2 regions of the Psychrobacillus sp. Z3-81 genome follow, and region 1 is predicted to be linked to the other one. Evidence: a T-box and tRNA genes for the amino acid it is inferred to sense, from the RefSeq annotation. Region 1 holds a T-box; the other holds one or more tRNA genes.
The links. A T-box is a leader RNA that pairs with one kind of tRNA and senses whether it is charged. The one in region 1 lies ahead of alaS (alanine--tRNA ligase), so its partner is inferred to be a tRNA-Ala.
Positions count from the first base shown of each region.

Region 2: it encodes a tRNA-Ala, which carries the amino acid that the T-box ahead of alaS (alanine--tRNA ligase) is inferred to sense. The anticodon was not compared.

Region 1 is NZ_JBWQPU010000001.1:228,120-233,672, reverse strand. Features, by position in the region: gene ruvX (Holliday junction resolvase RuvX) at 1-379, opposite strand, end outside; gene AC1ECF_RS01125 (IreB family regulatory phosphoprotein) at 382-648, opposite strand; gene alaS (alanine--tRNA ligase) at 724-3,357, opposite strand; T-box leader at 3,491-3,696, opposite strand; gene recD2 (SF1B family DNA helicase RecD2) at 3,733-5,553, opposite strand, start outside.
Region 2 is NZ_JBWQPU010000019.1:51,923-57,475, forward strand. Features, by position in the region: gene rocF (arginase) at 1-828, opposite strand, end outside; gene AC1ECF_RS16120 (GNAT family N-acetyltransferase) at 898-1,467, opposite strand; tRNA gene AC1ECF_RS16125 (tRNA-Ala) at 1,748-1,820, opposite strand; tRNA gene AC1ECF_RS16130 (tRNA-Gln) at 1,842-1,916, opposite strand; tRNA gene AC1ECF_RS16135 (tRNA-Tyr) at 1,923-2,006, opposite strand; tRNA gene AC1ECF_RS16140 (tRNA-Val) at 2,030-2,105, opposite strand; gene AC1ECF_RS16145 (MBL fold metallo-hydrolase) at 2,343-3,083, shown strand; gene AC1ECF_RS16150 (DUF1428 family protein) at 3,099-3,449, shown strand; tRNA gene AC1ECF_RS16155 (tRNA-Thr) at 3,648-3,721, opposite strand; tRNA gene AC1ECF_RS16160 (tRNA-Asn) at 3,737-3,811, opposite strand; gene AC1ECF_RS16165 (L-lactate dehydrogenase) at 3,976-4,905, opposite strand.

The sequences.
Region 1 (5,553 bases):
CTGCAGCCATCTTGTCTATCACTTGCTTACGCTTTTTCCTACTAACGTCCGCATCTATTAACATACGCTCAGCAGCCATTGTTGTCAAACGTTCATCCCACAATGTAACAGGCATATTGTATTTTTCCGTTAATAGTTCGGCAAATCTTTCGGAAGCCTCCGCTCTTGGTCCCACTGAATTATTCATGTTTTTTGGAAAGCCGACAACAAATTCAGTAACTTGATGTTTTTTTACCAATTCATCAATTCGGTCCAAACCAAAGTTTGAATCATCTTCATTGATTTTAATGGTCTCAATTCCTTGGGCTGTCCACCCAAGAGCATCACTTATTGCAACTCCAACTGTTCTGGAGCCTACATCTAATCCCATAATTCTCATGCTTATGCCTCGTTATTCTTTTTGATATAGAACTTTACCAATTCCTCTAGGATTTCGTCTCGTTCCAATTTGCGTATCATATTGCGTGCATCTTGATGGCGAGGGATATAAGCTGGATCACCAGAGAGTAGGTAGCCTACAATTTGATTAATAGAGTTATACCCTTTTTCTTCTAGTGCGGAATGAACTTGTAGCATCACATGTTTTACTTCCTGCTCCATGGATTCTTCAGGAAAGTTAAATTTCATCGTTTTATCAAATGAACTCATGATCAGCACCTCGCTTTCAAAATTTTGTCAAGGTTACGAAATTATTTTATAATTATACCCTATTTTGAAAATAGTTTAAACAGTTTTGATATATTCGTAAACAGAACTTAATGCAGCCTCAAGATTTTCTGGGTCTTTAGCACCTGCCATAGCAAAGTCAGGGCGTCCTCCACCTTTCCCTCCACATTGCTCTGCAACGAATTTTACGATATTCCCTGCATGGTAGCTTCCACCAACTAAATCCTTCGTAACTCCAGCAGAAATCATCACTTTGTCTCCATCTATTGCACCTAATACTATAACTGCCTTATCAAGCTTTTGCTTTAAGTCATCCATCATTTGACGCAATTGGTTATTATCTTTCGCATCAACCTTCACTGAAAGCGCGGTTATATCGTTGACTGTCTGAGCAGAAGCCAGAACAGAAGCAGCTTGACTGTTTGCGATTTTTGCAGACAATGATTCGTTTTCTCTTTGAACATTTTTTAGTTCTGTCATTAATTGGTTAACTTTTGTTAGTAAGTCCTTTGGCTGTGCCTTTAATAAGCTTCCAGCCTCTAGAAGTAATTTCTCTTCTTCTTTTACTGCTTCATAAGCGGCCTTGCCAGTTACTGCTTCTATACGACGAGTACCAGCTCCAATACCACTCTCTGATAGAATTTTGAAGAAGCCAATCTCCGAAGTATTCTTAACGTGAACTCCACCACATAGTTCTAGTGAATAGCGGCCCATTTGAACGACACGTACTATATCACCATACTTTTCACCGAATAGTGCCATAGCGCCCATATTTTTTGCTTCGTCGAGACTGTGATAGCCCGTTACTACCGATATATTATCCCACACTTTTTCATTAACTATTCGTTCAATCGTTTCTAGCTCTTCTTTTGTAACTTGTCCAAAGTGAGAGAAGTCAAAACGAAGTCTGTCAGGACCTACATAGGAACCTGCTTGGTTAACATGTCCTCCTAATACATCCTTCAACGCTTGGTGTAACAAATGAGTAGCAGAATGGTTTTTAATCGTATGTCCGCGAAGTGTTTGATCAACAGATGCTGTCACTTCTCCACCAGCTGTGATTTCACCAGATTCTATTAACACGGTATGAAGGTTTTGTCCATTAGGTGCCTTTTGCACATCCTTTACAAATCCACGGAAGTTGTCATTTTCAATTACTCCATGGTCTGCAATCTGACCTCCACTTTCTGCATAGAAAGGAGTTTTCTCTAGGACAACCTTTACCTCGTCTCCTTCATGAGCAATGCTTACTACTTCGTTCCCTAGAACAATAGTGGAGATAGTCGTCGTAACACTTAGCGTATCGTATCCAACAAATTCACTATCATCTTGAATATTGCTGAACACCTCAGATTGTACTTGCATAGAATCTACGTTTTGGCGAGCTGCTCTAGCTCTTGAGCGCTGAGCTTCCATTTCTTTCTCAAAGCCTTCATGGTCTACAGTCATGCTTGCTTCTTCTGCATATTCCTCTGTAAGCTCAATTGGGAATCCGTACGTATCATACAGCGTAAAGGTAGTAGTACCAGGTATGAAGGATTCTCCCTTTGCTCTTTGCTCCTCTATTACTTTTTCAAGAATTGCTAAGCCGTCATGCAAGGTTTCGTGGAATCGTTCTTCCTCTGTCTTGATTACTCGCATAATAAAGTCCTGCTTCGCAGTAACTTCCGGATAAAAATCCTTCATAATCTCTCCAACAACCGGTACAAGCTCGTGTAAGAATGGACGGTCAATACCTAATTGCTTGGCAAATCTAACAGCACGACGTAATAATCTTCTTAATACATAGCCTCTTCCCTCATTGGATGGAAGTGCACCATCTCCAATTGCAAAAGCAACCGTACGAATATGGTCTGCGATAACTTTGAAAGCCACATCTGCTTCTTTATCCTCTCCATATTTGTTCCCAGAGATCTCTTCTGTCTTGGAGATAATCGGGATAAAAAGGTCTGTGTCAAAGTTAGTAGGAACATTTTGTACGACACTCGCCATACGCTCTAGGCCCATTCCTGTATCAATGTTTTGCTTCGGAAGAGGAGTATACGTATGATCAGGATTGTGATTGAACTCGGAGAATACCAAATTCCAGATTTCTAAATAGCGTTCATTTTCGCCACCTGGATATAATTCAGGATCCTCTGGATCATTGCCATATTCTTCGCCACGGTCGTAGAATATTTCAGAGTTCGGCCCACTTGGTCCTTCCCCAATATCCCAGAAGTTTCCTTCCAAACGAATAATACGCTCCTCAGGAATTCCAATTTCATCTCTCCAAATAGCATATGCTTCTTCGTCCTCTGGATGAATCGTAATAGATAATTTTTCTGGTTCGAAACCAATCCATTTTTCATCCGTAAGGAATTCCCAAGCCCAATGAATCGCTTCTTTTTTAAAATAATCACCAATAGAGAAATTCCCCAACATTTCAAAGAACGTATGATGTCTAGCCGTTTTCCCAACATTTTCGATATCATTAGTACGAATAGATTTTTGGGCATTTGTAATACGTGGATTGTCCGGAATTACTCGCCCGTCAAAATATTTCTTTAATGTAGCAACCCCACTATTAATCCATAGCAAGGACGGGTCATTAATCGGCACTAGTGGAGCGGAAGGCTCTTGACTATGCCCTTTTTCCATGAAAAAGTCTAAATACATCTGTCTAATCTGTGCACCAGTCAGTTGTTTCATGATAGTTCCTCCTACTTTTTTTAATTAGTAAATATTAATGAAAAATAGAGCAATTAGAAAGCTTGTACAGACTATCAGCTATCGTGAGGTCCCATTGGAATACTTGCTGAAAATAAAAAAAGCCTTCATCCCTAAAAGGGACGAAAGCTATATTTTCGCGGTACCACCCTAGTTACATAGCAGTTTGCCATGTCTCTCGAAACCTTAACGCGGCTATACGGCAGTGATTAGCTGCACTCAAGAGTAGCTTTCCTAATTATTGTCCTGAGAACTCTTTCAGCCAATGGAGTTCCTCTCTATACAGTCAACAAATAGTACTTTCTCTGTCATCATTTTCATATATGCACTTGATTATAAGGAACGAAAGGAAAACTGTCAATCAGATTCTAAGAATTGATAGGGAGTAATCCCTTTCATGCCGATCATAGGATCTATCGCGTGATAATTATCCCCTGATAGAAAGGAAGAATCTACGAGCGTATTGTCTGCTTCCTCTATTTGTTCAATCTCCTCTTCTTGCTGATCCATTGTCTCTTCTTGCGTCAGGCGATTACATAGGGTAGTAAGACGTGTTAGGTCGTCTGTTCTTTCTACTCCCATTTTAAAAACCTCTGGATCTCCACAAAGTATGAGGAAATTTTTCGCCCGTGTAATACCAGTATAAAGAAGATTACGTCTAAGCATTTTCATATAGCTTCTTGTCACCGGCATAATGACTGTTTGAAACTCGCTTCCCTGTGATTTATGTACAGAGCAGCAATAAGCTAACGTGATCTGATTTAAATCTGTTTTTTCATAAGTTACCTCATTACCGTCAAAAGAAACTACCATCATTTCCTTTTTATCCGCAGTTTCTGCAGCTCGAAAGATACTAATTACCTCTCCCATATCGCCATTGAACACATTGCTTTCTGGCTGGTTAACCAGTTGCAGAACCTTGTCTCCAATCCGATACGTTGTATCTCCAAAAATCATTTCTTTTCTTGTGCCATCTGGATTCGGATTCACCATTTCCTGAATCATTTTGTTTAAAGTATCAATTCCCGCAGGCCCTCTATACATTGGTGCCAGCACTTGAATCTCCCGAATAGAGAGCCCTTTTGAAAGAGCACTCTTTAATACTTGCTCCACTACCTTTGGAATCTGTTCAGTCGAAGCTTTTATAAACGAGCGGTCCTTCGTTTTATTTAGCAAAGTAGATGGAACTACCCCATTTTTCATATCATGGGCTAACTCAATAATGGAAGACCCCTCTGCTTGACGATAAATATCCTTTAATTCAACAGTTGGAATCCTTTTAGAGGCAAGTAGATCCTTCAACACTTGACCCGGTCCAACAGGTGGCAATTGATCTTGGTCCCCCACAAAAATGACTTGTGCATCCTTCGGAATAGCCTTTAATAATTGATGTCCTAACCATGTATCAAGCATGGAGGTCTCATCGATAATGATTAATTTGCCCTCTATTTCTTTTCCCTCTGCATCCGCATCCTCTTGACCAGTGAAGCCTAGTAACCTGTGAATTGTCATAGCAGGCAATCCTGTTGATTCACTAAGTCTCTTGGCTGCTCTACCTGTTGGAGCCGCCAAAACAATAGGAAAGGCCTTTTTGTCCTTTACCCATTCTTTTGGGTCCAATGAAAGACCATGAAGCTCCGCATAGAGCTCCACAATCCCCCTGACAACTGTTGTCTTTCCGGTACCGGGCCCTCCTGTTAACAGTGTGATAGAAGAATTCAACGCTGTCTCGATTGCCTTCATCTGCGTATCAGCATATTGGACACCTAATCTATCCTCTAACTCTCCCACATGCTTTTTTATTTCTGAAATTGGGAAATTTTGAAATTGGTCATTCTCTTGTAAGAGTAACTCAATTTTGGAGCTGATCCCAACTTCCGAGAAATAAAGAGAAGGTAAATAGAAGCGATTTACCTCTCCAATAATTCTACTTTCTTCTGCAAGCTCTATACAGCAGGTGGTGATAGACTCGTATGTAATTTCCTCTCGCTGTGAGCTTTCTAAAAGTCTCTTTACTTCTTCTAGCAGCTGCTCTGCATATAAGAATACATGCCCCTCACTAAGAGAGGCATTTTGTAAGAGAAAATAAATGGCAGCCTTGATTCGATCCGGATGATTCCCTTTCATCCCAAGCTTAAAGCCTAGCTCATCTGCACGGATGAACCCCACTCCCTCTAC
Region 2 (5,553 bases), on a different contig from region 1:
AGGGTTTACCTCAACAAATTCAGCGGAAGTAATTAAACCAGAGGAATAAAGCATTTCCATTGCCAAGTGACTCTCTCTATAGCTTATTCCACCCGGCACCGGTGTTCCTACTCCAGGAGTGTACAACGGATCGATGCCATCTAAATCAAGTGATAGGTGAACCCCATCTACTTTACGAGCTAGAAAATGTGCGATTGTTTGATTCATCACTTCTGTCATTCCTAGCTTGTCAATTTCATGCATCGAAAATACTTTAATACCCTTTTCTTTAATAAGCGCTTTTTCGCCTGGATCAACGGACCTTGCACCAATAATCACTAGATTTTCCGGTTTTATTTTTGGAGCATACGCACGGATATTTACTAGCGCCTCATGTCCTAACCCCATGCTGACCGCAAGTGGCATTCCATGAATATTACCTGAAGGCGTCGTTTCCTCTGTGTTCATATCTGCATGGGCATCATACCAAATAACCCCCATATTTTCATAACGATCAGATAATCCAGCAAGCGTTCCAATAGCAATACTATGATCTCCGCCTAGCACTAATGGGAAATCACCTTTTGCTACTACCTCATGTACTTTATTAGCAAGCGCTGTATTACCCTCTATAACATCTTGTAAGTTTCTAAGCTTTTCATGAGGCGTCTTTTCTGGATTATTTTTACCGATAGGAATATCCCCTAAATCGTTCACATGATGGCCAAGTGCTTCTAGTCTCTCAACTACTCCTGCGTAACGAATGGCACTAGGACCCATATCTACTCCACGTCTATTTTGACCTAAGTCCATTGGAACTCCAATAATGGATAGGTTTAAATGATTCATGTTTTTAAGCCCCTTTCAATTCATACATCTATTGTAATTCCAAATTTCATATGGCTCAACAGCGCAAACTCACGTATATTTATGCAACAGTTGAAAAAGATGGGTTTTCGTTTTTCCCCACTCTTCATCAATGAAAGAATAAATAACGGTATTCCTTACCACTCCATTTGAACGAATTCTTTCATTCCGAAGAACGCCCTCTCTTTTTGCCCCTATTCGCTCAATCGCCCGTTGGGAGGAGAGGTTTTGTTCATCTGTTTTAAGTTGAACACGTATCAGCTGCAAATCTTCAAAACAATATGTTAATAAAAGATATTTGCATGCCGTATTCACATTCGTTCGCTGAAACCTTTTTCCGTAAAAGGTTGAGCCGATTTCACAAGACTTATTTGTATAATCGATACCATAAATCCGTGTAGTTCCCATTATCTCTTTAGTATCGGTATGCTCTACAGCAAAAGTAAGAGCCTTCCTCTCACGCATCTGGTCAATACCTGCCTGAAGCCACTTATTCAACTGATTCTGTGTTTCTACTTTATGTAACATAAATTCAAATATTTCCGGCTCAAACAGCCTCCATAATTCCACAAAATCAGTTTCTTTTAAAGGACGTAGTGTAACATTTTGATAATTTAGCATCCGTACACCTCTTTTTATATAGTGGAAGATAAATAATAGCTGTGAGTCGTGAATTGCTATTTCTAGCATACTTTCCTGAAAGCAAATTTCAAAGAGAACAAAATACATACAAAAGAAATACTTATCGTCCTATTAAGAAAGCACAAGGCATGCCTCGACAAGCAAATTAAGGACTGCGAGGAGGCAGTCGGCACCCATTTGACCTCGAGGTGCAAAGCGCTGAAGCTGAACAATAAGAAAAAATCCTTCCCGCCTGAAAGGTGGAAAGGATTTTTTAGGATGGAGCCTAGCGGGATCGAACCGCTGACCTCCTGCGTGCAAGGCAGGCGCTCTCCCAGCTGAGCTAAGGCCCCATATCAGGGTGATGTGTAAAATGGCTGGGGTACCTGGATTCGAACCAGGGCATGACGGAATCAAAATCCGTTGCCTTACCGCTTGGCTATACCCCAAAAAACTGGTGGAGGGGGACGGATTCGAACCGCCGAACCCTAAGGAGCGGATTTACAGTCCGCCGCGTTTAGCCACTTCGCTACCCCTCCAGGCTATATTAAATAAATTAAAATGGTGGAGGATGACGGGCTCGAACCGCCGACCCTCTGCTTGTAAGGCAGATGCTCTCCCAGCTGAGCTAATCCTCCATGTAGGTTTTATTGAAAAACCGGACAATAAATATATTATCATAAGCACCTTTTCGAAACAAGCACTTTTTTAAAAAAAGATATCTGTTTTCTAAAAAGAACTATGTAATCATTCTACTTTTTTATAGGTTGTTTGGCAAGAGTTTTTAGCGAGTTATCCAGGTAGTACTTTTCTTTCTGTTACCATTGGTAGATACTTAAACTAAAGCATAATTATGACAGAAAGGGTGTACCTTTATGCAATTAACCTTCCTTGGAACCGGAGACTTTCTACCAGATAGAATCGGACATAATAGCGCATTTATTGAATGGAACAATACTCGCCTATTTATAGACTTTCCAGCGACTAATCGACAGTCGCTTCAGAAATTAGGATTTGACTTAAATATTGTAGAGCATTTATTCATCACCCATCTCCATGAAGATCATATAAACGGTCTACAGCAGCTAGCACATTATAAGACAATCCTTGGGAAAGGAAAAATAAATCTCTATCTTGCAGAGGATTTGGTTGAAGGCTTATGGAATACATTGAAGGAGGGACTTGGGCTATCTACTAACGGTCCGAAAAAATTGGAGGATTATTTTCATGTAACGCTCGTTCGACCAGAGGAAGAATTCTATATAGCTTGCCAATCATTTCGTATTATCCGCACAGATCATATTCCCCAGATGATCAGTTACGGATTATTAGCAGAGCCGTATTTCTATTACAGTGGTGATTCCATAGTCAACGAGGCTTTGCTTCATTCTCTAAATGTTCATACCATCTTTCACGACTGTCATATGTGGGATCTTCCCATCCTTTCCCACCCTAGCTTACAGGAAATAAAAGCGCTTGACTCATCCTTAACTAAAAAAATGATTTTAATGCACTATCATAGTGGTTACGATACCGAGGACGCAAAGCTGCAGATAGAACGAAAAGAAAAAATAAGGCTAGCAAGACCGCTGTACTCTTATAAGTTTTCATCCTAAGTAAGGAGGGCGCTCATGTATTTAGAAATTTATCTTTATCCAGTAACTGAAGAAAATAAAGAACAATTTTTACAGATTAATCGAGAGGCCGAACGCATCTATAAAGAGTATGGCGCTATCGAAAGTGAAACATATGTCGCTACATCCATTCAGCCTGAATACGGTTGTGCCGGAATGGTATCTGCTGTAGAACTGCTTGAAAAAGAAATACTGATGATGGAAATTAACCGCTATCATAATAAGAGACATCAGATTCAGGTATTGGAGAAAGTTGATCAGGACGAACGGATTAATACGCTATATAACCAAATGACAAAGGTGATTGATATGAGCAGAACTGTCCGCGGCGAATTTGGAATGCCATAACGTCCATTTAAAAGCGACTTTGTGATTGTCTTAACAGAGCCAATCACAAAGTCGCTTTTTCATTTATGAACTAGCATTACTACCTATTGTTTAATACTTATCAATTACTCTCTGTTTGGACAGCATGGTAAATTCTAGACAGACAGAAAAAAGCGACTCTCCATTATCTTTGGAGATTCGCTTTTTGTTTTTCAATTAAGCTTCCAACCGGGCTCGAACCGGTGACCTCTTCCTTACCATGGAAGCACTCTACCTAACTGAGCTATGGAAGCAAATTAACATAAAAATGGCTCCGAAGGTAGGACTCGAACCTACGACCAACCGGTTAACAGCCGGTTGCTCTACCACTGAGCTACTTCGGAACGTCTAGATATAATTATAGGTAATTTAACAAACTTTTTCAAGTATCAATTTCTTTCATTAGTATGTTTTTGTACCCTTATTTTATACAGCTTTTTTTAAAAAAGAATATAAGAGAAAATAACCACGGTAACTATACCATGGTTATTTTCTTGTAAAAGGAGTTTTAGTTTACTCTCGTTTTACGTAGAATTTCTGCTGATTGATTGAATAGCTTTGTCTCTTCTTCATTCAACTTTAAGGTAGGAATTTCTTTCACACCCTCGTATGTTACAACGGCTGGGACACTCATATAGATATCTTCTTGGCCATATTCGCCGTTCAATAAACAAGAAACTGGAAGAATAGAATGCTCGTTATTGAGAATAGCCTTCGTGATTCTTGTTAAGCACATTCCTATTCCGAAATTCGTAACACCTTTACGATTAATAATCTCATAAGCAGCCCTACGAACTGCGTTAAAGATCGAGTTGAGTTTTTCTTTATCATTTGGATTATTTCGTCTTTCCAAGAAATCTTCCAGCGATTCTACCCCAATATTAGCTTGACTGAATACAGCTAGTTCACTATCACCATGCTCACCGATGATAACTGCATGAACATTCCTTGGATCTACTTCAAAGTACTCTCCTAAAAGTACCTTGAAACGAGCTGTATCCAAGGTAGTTCCTGAACCAATGACCTTGTTCGCAGGCAGGCCGCTTTCCTTGTATGCTACATAACTCATCACATCAACTGGGTTGGAAGCAATGAGAAGAATTCCATCGAAGCCGCTTTTTTTAATCTCCTGAACAATAGATTGCATAATTCGAGTGTTGCGTTCTACGAGTTGTAATCTCGTTTCACCAGGCTTCTGGTTGGCTCCGGCCGTAATAACAATTAGTTGTGCATCCTTGCACTCCTCATAGGTACCAACACTAACTTTCATGTTCGTTGTTGCCACTGCCATACCATGCACAAGGTCCATTGCTTCACCCTCTGCTTTTTCTTTATTAGCATCGATTAGTACAAGTTCAGTAACAACCCCTTGGTTAACTAGACTATATGCATAAGCAGTACCAACCGCACCGCAACCAACTAAAACAACTTTTCTCATTAAATCACCTCATATATAGAATCAAAAATAGTCAGATATACATTCAACGCTCGCTGTTAGTATGTCTTAAATTAAAGTATTTATTACACCAGTAAAAAGTATGTCGCACAGTAATGACTTGTATGTACTAAGAGTGAACTACTATTTTTAGGTAATCCTTTTCACAATACACCTGTCCATCCAAATTCAAGCTAGATCCAGAACAGTGTTCCATTTTGATTAAAAATTGGTTCAGGTGATGTAGTTGAACATACCGTATAGATGGTTCCAAATGGGCAACTACTTCTTCATATGTATCGCCGAATGCAATCTTTATTATAGTAGCTTATATTAGGGAGCGCAAACTTCCTTTTCTGTCCACAAGTCCTATGTTACAACAAATCATAGATGATTTTTTTGGAAATTAGATACAACTATTTTGCGCATAAATGTCGAATTTTATGTACGGGATTAAAAGATTTCCTTTTTAACTAAGAATTTTTTAGTCTGCAAAGAATTATTATTTTACTATCCCCATTATAACTTTTTTATATTGATAGGAATGCGGCACTGATATCCATTTATTTAGTCTGGCACGAACGAGAGTAAAATCGGCTTGTCTGAGAATAAATGCTCCGGGAACGAGAGTATTACTGCTGAATGAGAGTA